4 regions of the Kitasatospora sp. NPDC001527 genome follow, and region 4 is predicted to be linked to each of the others. Evidence: riboswitches for the same ligand, from Rfam matches in the RefSeq annotation. Region 4 holds a riboswitch; each other region holds the start of a gene.

The links. A riboswitch is a leader RNA that binds a small molecule or an ion and turns the genes downstream of it on or off. The one in region 4 is predicted to bind cobalamin.
Region 1: linked by a shared signal. The riboswitch ahead of ABT238_RS31245 (ribonucleoside-diphosphate reductase subunit alpha) and the one ahead of ABT238_RS10695 (cobalamin biosynthesis protein) in region 4 are both predicted to bind cobalamin.
Region 2: linked by a shared signal. The riboswitch ahead of metE (5-methyltetrahydropteroyltriglutamate--homocysteine S-methyltransferase) and the one ahead of ABT238_RS10695 (cobalamin biosynthesis protein) in region 4 are both predicted to bind cobalamin.
Region 3: linked by a shared signal. The riboswitch ahead of ABT238_RS15270 (ABC transporter substrate-binding protein) and the one ahead of ABT238_RS10695 (cobalamin biosynthesis protein) in region 4 are both predicted to bind cobalamin.

Annotation. Positions count from the first base shown of each region.
Region 1 covers NZ_JBEPAM010000048.1:3,959-7,159, forward strand. The annotation lists gene ABT238_RS31245 (ribonucleoside-diphosphate reductase subunit alpha) at 1-1,665, opposite strand, end outside; cobalamin riboswitch at 1,849-1,977, opposite strand; gene ABT238_RS31250 (hypothetical protein) at 2,429-3,201, shown strand, end outside.
Region 2 covers NZ_JBEPAM010000024.1:66,063-69,263, forward strand. The annotation lists gene metE (5-methyltetrahydropteroyltriglutamate--homocysteine S-methyltransferase) at 1-1,589, opposite strand, end outside; cobalamin riboswitch at 1,752-1,962, opposite strand; gene ABT238_RS21870 (TetR/AcrR family transcriptional regulator) at 2,057-2,761, shown strand; gene ABT238_RS21875 (amidohydrolase) at 2,837-3,201, opposite strand, start outside.
Region 3 covers NZ_JBEPAM010000012.1:74,384-77,584, reverse strand. The annotation lists gene ABT238_RS15275 (ABC transporter ATP-binding protein) at 1-1,481, shown strand, start outside; cobalamin riboswitch at 1,603-1,807, shown strand; gene ABT238_RS15270 (ABC transporter substrate-binding protein) at 1,861-2,874, shown strand; gene ABT238_RS15265 (FecCD family ABC transporter permease) at 2,871-3,201, shown strand, end outside.
Region 4 covers NZ_JBEPAM010000007.1:288,935-292,135, forward strand. The annotation lists gene ABT238_RS10690 (cobyric acid synthase) at 1-676, opposite strand, end outside; gene ABT238_RS10695 (cobalamin biosynthesis protein) at 673-1,659, opposite strand; cobalamin riboswitch at 1,694-1,892, opposite strand; gene ABT238_RS10700 (alpha/beta hydrolase) at 2,087-3,201, shown strand, end outside.

The DNA.
Region 1 (3,201 bases), on a different contig from region 4:
GGCGGAGCGCTCGTAGGCGGTGAGCATGATGCGCTCGGCGATGAGCGTGGACAGCCGCGCGGCCTCGGCGGAGTCGAAGTCGATCCGCAGCTTGAAGAAGACGTCCTGCAGGCCCATCACGCCCAGGCCCACCGGCCGCCAGCGGGAGTTGGAGGCGCCGGCCTCGGGGGTCGGGTAGAAGTTGATGTCCACCACGCGGTCGAGGAAGGTGACGGCGGTGCGGACGGTGGCGTCCAGGCGCTCCCAGTCCAGCGCGTTCAGCAGGTCGTCGGCCGACGCGCCGTCGGCGACGTGGGCGCCGAGGTTGACCGAGCCGAGGTTGCAGACGGCGGTCTCGGAGTCGTCGGTGACCTCCAGGATCTCCGTGCAGAGGTTGGAGGAGTGCACCGTGCGGCCGGGCAGCGCGGTCTGGTTGGCGGCGCGGTTGGAGGCGTCCTTGAAGGTCATCCAGCCGTTGCCGGTCTGCGCCAGGGTGCGCATCATCCGGGCGTAGAGGGTCTGCGCGGGGATGGTGCGCACGGCCTTGCCGGCCAGCTCGGCCTTGAGGTAGGCCTCGTCGAACTCCTCGCCCCACAGGTCGACCAGCTCGGGGACGTCGGCGGGGGAGAACAGCGACCAGTCCGCGTTGGCGTTGACCCGGCGCATGAACTCGTCCGGGATCCAGTGCGCCAGGTTGAGGTTGTGGGTGCGGCGCGCCTCCTCGCCGGTGTTGTCGCGCAGCTCCAGGAACTCCTCGATGTCCGCGTGCCAGGTCTCCAGGTAGACGCAGGCCGCGCCCTTGCGGCGGCCGCCCTGGTTGACGGCGGCGACCGAGGAGTCGAGGGTGCGCAGGAACGGCACGATGCCGTTGGACTTACCGTTGGTGCCGCGGATCAGCGAGCCGCGCGAGCGGATCCGGGAGTAGGACAGGCCGATGCCGCCGGCGTGCTTGGACAGGCGGGCGATCTGCGCGTACCGGGAGTAGATCGAGTCCAGGTTGTCCAGCGGGGAGTCCAGCAGGTAGCAGCTGGACATCTGCGGGTGCCGGGTGCCGGAGTTGAAGAGGGTCGGCGAGGAGGTCAGGTACTCCAGCCGACTCATCAGGCGGTACAGCTCGGCGACCTCGGCGACCGACTGCTCGGTGTCGCCGACCGCCAGGCCGCAGGCGACGCGGAGCAGGAAGTACTGCGGGGTCTCGACGACCTTGCGGGTGATCGGGTGGCGCAGCAGGTACCGGGACTGCACGGTGCGCAGGCCGAAGTACTCGAAGCGGTCGTCGCCGGCCGGGTCGACCAGGGCGTCCAGGGCGGCGGTGTGCTTGGCGACGAAGGCGGCGGTGGTGTCACCGATCAGGCCCTCGGCGTGGCCGACCGCGATCGAGGTGGAGAACGAGACCACGCCCTGGCTCGCCGCCTCGTCCACGATCTCCAGCGCCAGCAGCCGGGCCGCGAGCTTCGAGTACTGCGGGTCCTCGGCGATCATCGAGGCGGCGGCGTCGACGGCCAGCCCGCGGAGCTCGGCGAAGTCCGAGCCGGCGTGGCGGCCGCGGAGCGCGGCGGCGGCGACATGGCCGGGGTCGACCTGGGGGAGGTCGGCGCTGCGGTCGGTCAGGAGGCGCAGGAGCGCACCGCCGGGGTCGGAGACCGTCGGGTCGGCGGGGGCGGAGCTGGAACCCTGGGCGGGCAGGGTGGCTGAGGCAGCGGTGGTCAAGGCGCTCTCTCCTGGCGGCGGTCGACGGCGGTGGCTCGGGGCCGGGCCGTTCGGGGCAGGGGAGACCGCCGCGCGGGCCCGGAGGCGCCGCGCGCGTGTCGTCCCCGGCCCGCCCGCGAGGCCCGGAAGGTGGTGCTGGTGCCATGGCCTCTGCGGGGAGGCGTCGGCACGCCGTCGGCAGGCACTCGGACTCGCGGCGCACCTGGGGAAGGCGGCCGCACACCGCTGCGGGGCAGTCCCGGAGTCACACCGGGTTCCCCTGCGTCGACAGCAGGAGTGAGCATACATCTAGTGGTGCTTGCTGGATGCGACACCACATGTAGTGCAGCGTGGCGTGTTGCTCCGATGACCAGTGGTACGGGGACGGGGCCTGCGGTGCCCGTGGCGGGCCGGGTTCTGAAACGGATTGGTCACCGGATCGATCCCTCGTCCGGTGCATGCCCTACGATCTCGGCACATGAGCGAGGGAACGGGCGCTGCGGGGGACTGGGCCGGTAGGGCCGTGCCGCCGGAGCAGGGTCAGCAGCCTGGCACGCCGGGGCAGGCGCCGCAGCCGGGGCAGCCGCCGGTGCCGCCGCCAGGCGGCTTCGGGCCGCCTGCGACGCCGTACGTCCAGCCCGGGGCGGGGGTGCCGCCGCAGGGCCAGCCTCCCGTGGCGCCGCACGTGCCGTCCGGCGCGGTGCCGTACCCGCAGCCGGGGCCCCAGCCGGGGCCGCAGCCCGGACCTCAGCCCGGTCCCGTGCAGCCCCAGCCGCAGCCAGGACCCCCGCAGCCCCAGGCGGCGGCCGGTGGGCCGGCCCAGTTCGCCCCGTGGCCGCAGCAGAGCGCCCAGCAGCAGGTGCCGAGGGAGCCGGACTGGAACGCGATGGCGGACCGGCACGCCTCCGAGTCGCGCCGCCGCAAGCGGCTGGGGATCGGCGCCGTGATCGCGGCTCTCGTCGTGGTCGGCGGCATCGTCGGGGCCGGGGTGTGGATCAACGGCCGCGACAAGGGCGGTGACGACCCCAAGCCGAACGCGAGCACGTCCACGGCCGGCAGCCCGTCCGTCACGGCCACGCCCACCGAGCAGGCGCTGGCGGTCATCTCCGACGCCGCCACCGACAAGCTGCCGGTCGACGCGGCGACGCTGTTCCCGGACCAGACCCGCACCATCGACGGCAAGGTGTGGACCCGTCAGGTGACCGGCGCGACCGCCCCCTGCTCCAAGGCGACCACCGGCGGCCTCGGCCTCGCGCTCGGCGACGACACCTGCCGGACGGTGGTCCGCGCGACCTACGTCAACGGCGAGAGCGCCGTCACCGTCGGCGTCGCGGTCTTCGACAACAAGGCCGGCGCGGACCGGGCGCTCGGCCGGCACGCGGGCCTGATCCAGGGTCTGTCCGGTACCGGGGTCGCGATGTTCTGCGTGACCGACAAGTCCGGCTGCGCCGAGACGCACGCGGCGATCGGCCGCTTCGGCTACTTCACGGTGGCCGGCTCGCTGAAGCAGGGCGCGGACCAGAGCGACCAGCT
Region 2 (3,201 bases), on a different contig from region 4:
CGGGTGCCGTAGGACTGCACCCAGCCGTGCCGGGTGGCCAGGTAGCCGGTGAGCCGTTCGGCGAAGTACTGGACCATGTCGTTGCGTTCGGGCTCGCCGTGGACGAGCACGTCGAGTCCGGCCTTCTCCTGGTAGGCGATCACCTCGCGCACCTCGGCCTCGATGCGCTCGCGGTAGGCGGCGGCGTCGATCCGCCCGGCGCCGAGGTCGGCGCGGGCGAGGCGCAGCTCGGCGGTCTGCGGGAAGGAGCCGATCGTGGTGGTGGGCAGCAGCGGCAGGCCGAGGCGGGCGCGCTGGGCCTCGGCCCGCTCGGGGTAGGCCTGGGCGCGGCGGGTGTCCCCGGCGGTGACGGCGGCGGCGCGGGCGCGTACGGCGGGGTCGCGGGTGATCGGGGAGCGGGCGCGGGAGGCCAGGTCGGCGCGGTTGGCGGCGAGTTCGGCGGTGATCGCGCCGGTGCCCTCGCGCAGGCCGCGGGCGAGCAGGACGGTCTCCTCGGCCTTCTGCCGGGCGAAGGCGAGCCAGCGGGCGAGCTGCGGGTCGAGGTCGCGTTCGGCGGTGGCGTCGAGCGGGACGTGCAGCAGGGAGCAGGACGGTGCCACGTCCACGTGTCCGGCCAGGCCGAGCAGGGTGGCCAGGGTGGCCAGCGACTTCTCCAGGTCGTTGATCCAGACGTTGCGGCCGTCGACGACGCCGGCGACCAGGCGCTTGCCGGGCAGTCCGCCGGCGGCGGCGAGGTCGGCCAGGTTGGCGGCGGCCGGTCCGGTGAAGTCCAGGGCCAGGCCCTCGACGGGGGCCTTGGCGAGGACGGGCAGGGCCTCGCCGAGGCGGTCGAAGTAGCTCGCCACCAGCAGCTTCGGCCGGTCGGTGAGGGCGCCGAGGTCGCGGTAGGCGCGGGCGGCGGCGTTCAGTTCGGCCGGGGTGCGGTCCTGGACGAGCGCGGGCTCGTCGAGCTGCACCCAGGCGGCCCCGGCGGCGCGCAGGTCGGCGAGGAGTTCGGCGTAGACCGGGAGCAGCCGGTCGAGCAGGGTGAGCGGGCGGAAGTCCTCGGCCACGCCGGGGGCGGGCTTGGCCAGCAGCAGGTAGGTGATCGGGCCGAGCAGCACCGGCCGGGCCCGGTGGCCGGCCGCGAGGGCCTCGGCCAGTTCGCCGACGGGCTTGGCGGAGTCGGCGGTGAAGGCGGTGCCGGGGCCGAGTTCGGGCACCAGGTAGTGGTAGTTGGTGTCGAACCACTTGGTCATCTCCAGGGGCGCGGCGTCCTGGGTGCCGCGCGCCATGGCGAAGTAGCCGTCGAGCGGGTCGGCCTCGACGGCGGCCCGGTGGCGGGCGGGGATCGCGCCGACGGCGACGGTGGTGTCGAGCACGTGGTCGTAGAGCGAGAAGTCGCCGGTGGGGACCTCGCCGATGCCGGCCCCGGTGAGCCGGCGCCAGGTCTCCCGGCGCAGTTCGGCGGCGGCGGTGTGGAGGGCGTCGGCGGTGACGGTGCCCTTCCAGTAGCCCTCGATCGCCTTCTTGAGTTCCCGGTTCCGGCCCTGGCGGGGGTAGCCGTGGACGGTGGCCAGGGTCGCCGCGGCTGCGGACGTCGCTGTCAAGGGACTCTCCTTCGCGAGTCTTGCTCCTCGGGTGCCCGGTGACGGGGAGGAGGGCGCGAAGGGGTGACGAACCGGGCGGACGCCGTCACGGCTCCGCCGGGTGTGCACGCCGACCCGCCCACGAGGTCACCGGAGAACCGCGCGCGATCGGTCGCGCGCGGGCAACGGGCAGGTCTTCGGACTCGCGGGCACGTCCGCCCGTGAAGGGCGGTCACCTACTGGCCGTCGCTTCCCAGACCCGGCCGGGCCCAGTGCGTATGACGGCGGTCGTTCCCGCTCACCGCTGCGGGGCAGTCCCGGACTGGCCTGTTCAAAGGCGTCACCGGGTTCCCTCTTGCGACGCGCCTGCCTGGCGGGCAGGGCGAACCAGCTGCACCGGCCAGCCTAGACCCACAACCGCTCCCCGTCACCATGGTTTCGCCGACGCCCCCTGTCCTACGACAAGGGTGTTGACGTAGCCTGCCCGGATGAGCGAACGCGTAGTGCCCGAGCCCCAGCGGCGGCGCCGGCGGCCCACCAAGCAGGGGGTCGTGCTCTCCCACGAGCTGATCGTCGACACGGCCCTGCGGCTGATCGGGCAGCACGGCGCGGAGGCCCTCACCGTCCGGAGGCTCGGCGCCGCGCTCGGCGCGGACCCCAGTGCCGTCTACCGCTACTTCCACAGCTCCGACGACCTGCTGCTCGCCATCGCCGACGAGCTGGTCGGCCGCGCCCAGCAGGGCTGGCGGGCCACCGGGGAATGGCGGGCCGACCTGCGGTCCATCGGCCTGCGCATCCACGCCAGCTACCAGGCCCATCCGCAGGCCGCGCTGCTCGCCGCCCACCGCACCACCGGGCGCACCCACGAGATCGCCGCCGTCGAGGCGATCCTCGGCGTGCTGCGCGGCGCGGGCTTCCCCGATCCCGAGGCGGTGCGGATCTACCACGCGTTCGTGGACCAGAGCCTCGGCTTCGCCGCGCTGGACGCCGCCGCGCTCGCCCTGCCCGCCTCCGCGCAGTCGGCGGACCTGCGGGTCTGGCACGCCTCGTACGCCCGGCTGGACGCCGCGACCAACCCGCACATCGCCGCCACCGCGCACCTGCTCACCGCCGACATGCGGCGCAGCGGCTACCCGTACGCGCTGGACCTGTTGCTGGACGCCGCCGAGGCCCGGCTGGCGAAGTCGCGCTGAGCACGGCGACCGCCGGGCGGAGGGTGATCCTGCGGCCCGGCGGCCACCGTGAGCGGCCACCGTGAGCGGGCGCGGTCAGCCGGCCTCGTGGACCAGCTCACCGCCCACGTACGTCCGCAGCACCCGGGCCTCGGCGATCTCCTCGGCCGGGCCGCTGAGGATGTCGCGGTCCAGGACGACCAGGTCGGCCCACCGGCCCGGGGCGAGCACGCCGGCGTCGTCGTGGCCGTTCACGTGCGCGGCGCCGGCCGTGTAGGCGGCGATCGCGGAGGCGAGGTCGAGCCGCTGCTCGGGCAGGAAGACCCGCTCGTCCTCGCTGTCCGGCTCCCTCCGGTTGACGGCCACGTGCAGGCCGGCCAGCGGGTCCGGGCTGCTCACCGGCCAGTCGCTGCCCGCCGCGAGGGTGGCGCCCGCCCGCTGGAGCGCGCCGAACGGGTACT
Region 3 (3,201 bases), on a different contig from region 4:
GTCTCTCCCATCGCTTCGGCGAGCGCGCGCTCGCCAGGCTCCGCGAGGAGGTCGTCGACCACACCCTCTCGCTGCCGGGGCGTGTCGCGGACGAGGTGAGCACCGGTGATCTGGTCACCCGTACCACCCTGGACGTCTCGACCGTCGCGGCCACGCTGCGCAATGCGGCTCCGGACATGTTCATCTCCGGCATCCAGGTCGTGTTCATCTTCGCCGCGGTCTTCCTCCTCGACCCGCTGCTCGGTCTCTGCTCGGTCGTGGGACTGCCGCTCGTGTGGGGGGTGAGCCGCTGGTACCTCGCGCGCTCCCGCGACGCCTACCTCGCCGAGGGAGCGGCCGCCGGCGATGTCTCCGAGATCCTCAACTCCACCGCCCACGGCGCCCGTACCGTCGAGGCCTACGGGCTGGGCGAACTGCGGAACAGCACCCTCGACGAGGCCATCGACACCACCTACCGCGCCGGCATGCGCACCCTCTCCCTGCGGACGGTGCTGTTCCCGGTCACCGAGTTCGCGCACACGCTGCCCATGGCGCTCATCCTGCTCGTGGGCGGGTTCGGCTACCTCAACGGCACGATCTCCCTGGGAGTCGTGGTGGCGGGCAGCCTGTACATGTGGCAGCTGGTCGACCCGCTCAACCAGATGCTCGTCTGGGTCGAACAACTGCAGCGCAGCGGCGCCTCGTTCGCCCGCATCAAGGGTGTCGGGCTGGTGTCGCACACAGCTGACGCTCCCGTGTCGGCCCCTGTGGACGACCTCATCGAGGTCAAGGGCGTGGGGTATTCCTACGTCCCCGGGCACGAGATCCTCAAGGACGTGGACCTGCTGGTCCGTCCCGGTGAACGGCTGGCGGTGGTCGGCCGGTCGGGAGCCGGCAAGTCCACCCTCGGCAAGCTGCTGTCCGGTGCGGACGTCCCTGACGCCGGCCACGTCCTGGTCGGCGGCGTGCCCGTCGCCGACCAGGCCGCGGCGGGCGAACTGGGCAACCGCATCGTCCTCATCACGCAACAGCACCACGTGTTCATGGGCACCCTCCGCGACAACATGACCATGGCCGCCCCCGAAGCCGACGACGAGGCCGTCCTCGCGGCCCTGCGGTCCGTGGAAGCGGACTGGGTGGCCGAACTGCCGGAGGGCCTGGACACCCCGCTGGGCTCGGGCGGAGTCGAACTGGAGGCCGCCCAGGCGCAGCAGCTCACCCTGGCCAGGGTGCATCTGGCGGACCCGCACACCCTGATCCTGGACGAGGCCACGTCACTGCTCGACCCGACGACGGCCCGGCAGGCGGAGCGGGCAGTGGCCGCCGTCCGGTCGGGCCGCACCGTCATCGCCATCGCCCACCGGCTGCAGACCGCACACGACGCCGATCGCATCGCCGTCATGGAGTCCGGCCGCATCGTCGAACTGGGCACCCACGACGAGCTGGTCGGCGCGGGCGGACCGTACTCGGATCTGTGGCGGTCGTGGAACGGCGAAAGGTGAGTCTTCGGCACGGCGTACGTCCCCGGGAGTTCGCGCATCAGTCGCGTGCCCGGGCTATCCGAGCCCGAACTGTCCAAACGACCGTCCCAGGTGCCGGGCGGCACCGACCCGACCGTGCCTGATACCTTGCAATCGCCGTGGTGTTCGGGAAACCGGTCTGAGTCCGGTGCGGCCCTCGCCACTGTTGCCGCGGAGTGCCGCGGCCCTCGCTGACCGGCTTCCCCAGCGGTCAGGGCCACTGGGCGGGCTGGATGAGCCGCCCGGGAAGGTCGGCCTCGGTGTGTCGATGCGGGAGCCAGGAGACCGGCCACGGCGCGACATGTTCCACGAGGGTTTTGGAGAACACGTGCCCAGCGGTCTTCCGCGTCCGTTCCGATCCATGCGTTCCGCACGCCCCGCAGGTCCGGTCCGTGCCGGCCGGGCGGTCGCGGCCGTCCTGTTCGCCGGCGTACTCGGCGCCTGCGCGGGCGCCCCCGCGCCCGTCGCGTCCAGCGCGACGACCGGAAGTGCCGAGCCCGTCCGTGTGGACAACTGCGGGACCACCGTGACCGTCGGCGCGCCGCCCGACCGGCTGGTGACGCTCAACCAGGGTGCCACCGAGGTCGCCCTGGCCCTCGGCCTGCAGTCCCGCATGGCCGGTACCGCCTATCTCGACGATTCCGTCCCGGAGAAGTGGAAGGCGGCCTACGACTCCGTTCCGGTGCTCTCCAAGGAGTACCCGACGAAGGAGAAGCTCCTCGCGGCCCGTCCCGGCTTCCTGTACGCCTCCTACTCCAGCGCGTTCACCGACAAGGTCGCGGGAAGCCGGGAGGAACTGCGCGGCCAGGGGATCCCGTCGTACCTGTCCCCGTTCGGCTGCTCGGACAGGAGCCAGGTGCCGCCGACGACCTGGCAGGCGATGTGGGGCGAACTGAACGACGTCGCCGAGGTCTTCGGTGTCACGGAGCGGGCCACCGCGATCCAGCGGCAGCAGGAGCAGCAGCTGGCCCGGTTCACGGCGACAGCCGCCGGCAAAGGCCTGAAGGTCCTGTGGTTCGACTCGGACACCAAGGCGCCGTACATCGGCGCCGGCCACGGCGGGCCCCAGCTGGTGCTCGACGCCGTCGGCGCCCGCAACGTCTTCGCGGACCTGCCCGGTTCCTGGCAGAACGTGAGCTGGGAGAAGGTCGTCGCCGCGGACCCGGACGCCGTCGTGCTCGCGGACGCCGACTGGGACACGGCCCAGTCCAAGATCGACTACCTGGAGAACGACCCGGTGCTGAGCAGGCTCACCGCCGTGCAGCGCAAGGCTTTCGTGGTGGTGCCGTTCTCGGAGTCGACGCCCGGCGTGCGGCTCGCCGACGGCGCCGCCCGGGTGTCCGAGGGGCTGGGCAAGCTGCGCCCGGGTTCATGACCACCGCAACCCGCCCCGCCGTGCGGCCCGCTGGTCCGGGCCGCGCGGCGGCGGCCCTGGCCGTCGGTGCGGCCCTGCTGCTGACCACGGTGCTCCTCGGTCTGGCCGTGGGCTCGCACCACGAGCCGGTCCGGACGGTGATCGATGTCGTGGCGCGCCGTCTCGGGCTGGGCGACCCGCACGTGACGCTGCTCGACGACCAGATCGTCTGGCAGCTCCGGCTGCCGCGGGTCCTGGGAGCGGCCGCCACCGGCGCCGGCCTCGCGGTCTGCGGTGCGGTGCTGCAGACGCTGACCGGGAACGACCTGGCCGATCCCTTCCTGCTCG
Region 4 (3,201 bases):
TCGGCAGGGTGCCCAGCACCGGACGGCCGGTCAGCTCGCGCAGCATCTCCAGCCCGGGGGCGAGCAGCCGGGCATCGCCGCGGAACTTGTTGACGAACCAGCCCACCACGTGCCGCTGGTCCTCGGCCGACAGCAGCGCCAGCGTCCCGTACATCGCCGCGAAGACCCCGCCGCGGTCGATGTCGCCGACCACCACGACCGGAAGCCCGGCGGCGGTCGCCAGGCCCATGTTGGCGATGTCGCGGTCGCGCAGGTTGATCTCGGCGGGGGAGCCCGCGCCCTCGCAGACCACCACGTCGAAGCGGCGCCTGAGGTCCGCCAGGCACTCCAGGGCGCGCTCCAGCAGCACCGGCTTGCGCTCCCGGTAGTCCAGCGCGCCGACCTCGGCGACCGGCCGGCCCAGCAGCACCACCTGGCTGCGCCCGTCCCCGCCGGGCTTGAGCAGCACCGGGTTCATCGCCGCCTCCGGCTCGACCCGGGCCGCCTGGGCCTGCATCGCCTGGGCACGGCCGATCTCGGCGCCGTCCGCGGTGACGAAGGAGTTCAGCGACATGTTCTGCGCCTTGAACGGCGCGACGGAGACACCCTGCCGGGCCAGCCAGCGGCAGATGCCCGCGGTGACCACGCTCTTGCCGGCGTCCGAGGTCGTCCCGGCGACCAGCAGCGCCTTGCTCATGACCCAACCCTCCGCTTCCCGCCCAGCGCCGCCCGCAGCAGCAGGTGCCCGGCGACCGTCGTACCCAGGGCCAGCGCGCTCACCCGCCGGGAGAGCACGCAGGCCCGTTCGATGTCCTCCACCCCGACGGGGCGCAGTTCCCCTCCCAGCACGGGGCGGTGCTCGACGCGCTCCCCGTACCGCAGCGTGCCGCCGAGGCGCACGCCCACCGCGCCGGCGAAGGCCGACTCGGCCTGGCCGGCGTTCGGGCTGGGGTGTGCCGAGCCGTCGCGCCGCCAGACCCGCCAGGCGGTGCGCGGCGCGGGCGCGGCGGCCACCGTCAGCAGCGCGGTCAGCCGCGCGCCCGGCCAGCCCGCCACGTCGTCCAGCCGCGCCGAGGCCCAGCCGAACCGGGCGTAGCGCGGCGAGCGGTGACCGACCATCGCGTCCAGGGTGTTCACCGCGCGGAACGCCAGCAGGCCGGGCGTGCCCGCGAGACCGCCCCAGACCAGGGCGTTGACCACGGCGTCGGCGGTGTTCTCGGCCACCGACTCGACGACCGCGCGGGCCAGCTGCCGCTCGTCCAGCGCGCTGGGGTCGCGCCCGCACAGGTGCGGCAGCCGCGCGCGGGCGGCCGTCAGGTCTCCGGCGGCGAGCGAGCGGCCGATGGCGCGGGCCTCGCGGGTCAGTGAGGTGCCGCCGAGCACCGTCCAGGTCGCGGCGGCGGCGAGCGCGGCCCGGCCGGGCGGACGGCGGGCCAGCAGCCGGTCGGCGGCGATCGCCCCGGCCGCGACGGTGCCCACGGTCAGGGCGGTGAAGGCGGTGCCGACGGCGCGGTGGTCGCGCCAGAGCAGGTGCTCCAGCCGGCCGGCGGCGGAGCCGAAGCCGGCCACCGGGTGGCCGCGGCGGGGGTCGCCGAACCGGGCGTCGGCCAGGTACCCGGCGACGGCGCCCGCGCCGAAGGCGGCGGCCCCGCTCAGCGGGTGCACGGCAGGGCGCAGCATCGCGTGCGTGTCCTCACTCAGGGTCCGCGCCCTGGATCGACGAACGGGGGGCGAGAGTCTCCTGGCTTCCGGGTCGGACGCACACTCCGGGCCTTCCAGCGGCTTCTGACGGCCCGCCGTGGCGTGTTCCGGTCGTGCTCCCCGGTGACAGTGGCGGGACCGCGCCGGACTCGCACCGGCTTCCTCTGCATGCCTCCGTATTGGCTGAAGGATCCCATCACGGGCCCGAACCGGGAGTCAACCGAGGTCGTGGACGGTGTTGGTCACACCGTGCGCCGCCCCTGAATATGCAGACCGGTCTACTGACTCCCCGTGTGATTTTCATCCCGGAACAACCCGTACGGCCGTGTCCTACTGGCTTCCCTCCGCCCGCGCGAGTGGACTGGGCTGAGGAGTGGGTCCAGACACCGAGCAGCGGGGAGCGAGTATGCGTTGGGGAATCGCGGCCACCGTGGCGGCCGCAGCCGTCGGCACCGGGGCCGCCGTTCTGGTGATCGGCCGCCGGGCCTCCGAGCGGATGGTCCGCCCGGCCGCCGGTGCCCGCGAGCGGACCGGCCCGGTGCTGGTCCGCGGCCTCGGCGCCGGAGAGGTCACCTTCACCCGCACCGCCGTGAGCGAGCGCCCCGGCCGCTGGGCCGTCGAGTGGGGCGAGGACGGCCACGCCGTCGTCGAGGAGGTGCTGCGCCGCGACGACGCGGACGTCACCCGCCGCCTGGTGCGCGCCGACCGCGGCACCCTCACAGCCGGCACCGAGGTCCGCTTCACCCCCCGCGTCCACCTCGGCGACCCGGCCCGGGCGCTCGGCCTGCCGTTCGCCGAGACCGCCGTCGAGGGCGAGCTCGGCACCATGCCCGCCTGGCGGCTGGACGGCAAGCGCGGCACCTGGGTGGTCCTGGTGCACGGCCCCGGCGCCGATCGGGAGCAGAGCCTGCCCGTCCTGTCCGAGCTGCAGCGCCTGGGCCTGCCCGTCCTCGCCGTCACCTACCGCGGCGACGCCGGCGCCCCGGCCTCCCCGGACGGCCTCGGCCACTTCGGCGAGACGGAGTGGCGCGACGTCGAGGCGGCGGTGCGCACCGCTCTGGACGGCGGCGCGGGCCGGGTCGTCCTCTACGGCTGGTCGCTCGGCGCCACGATGGCCCTGCAGACCGCCGCCCGCTCGGACCTCGCCCCCTCGATCAGCAGCCTGGTCCTGGACTCGCCGGTCCTGGACTGGCCGGCCACCGCCCGCCGGGACGCCGCCCGCTCCGGTTTCCGGGGCGCGGCCGCCGAACTCGGCGCGCTCGCCGCCCAGGGCCGCACCGGCGTGGATCTGGCCGACTTCGCCCGCCTCGCCGAGGGTACGGACCTGCGGGTGCCCACCCTGGTGCTGCACGGCCCCGACGACCCGGTGGCGCCGTTCTCCGCCGCCGAGCGCCTGGCCCGCCGCCGCCCGGACGTGGTCAACCTCCAGGCCTTCCCGGGGGGTGACCACGCCGCCCTCTGGAACACCGATCCGGACCGCTACGCCGAGACCCTCCGCCGCTGGCTCACCCCGTTCTGCTG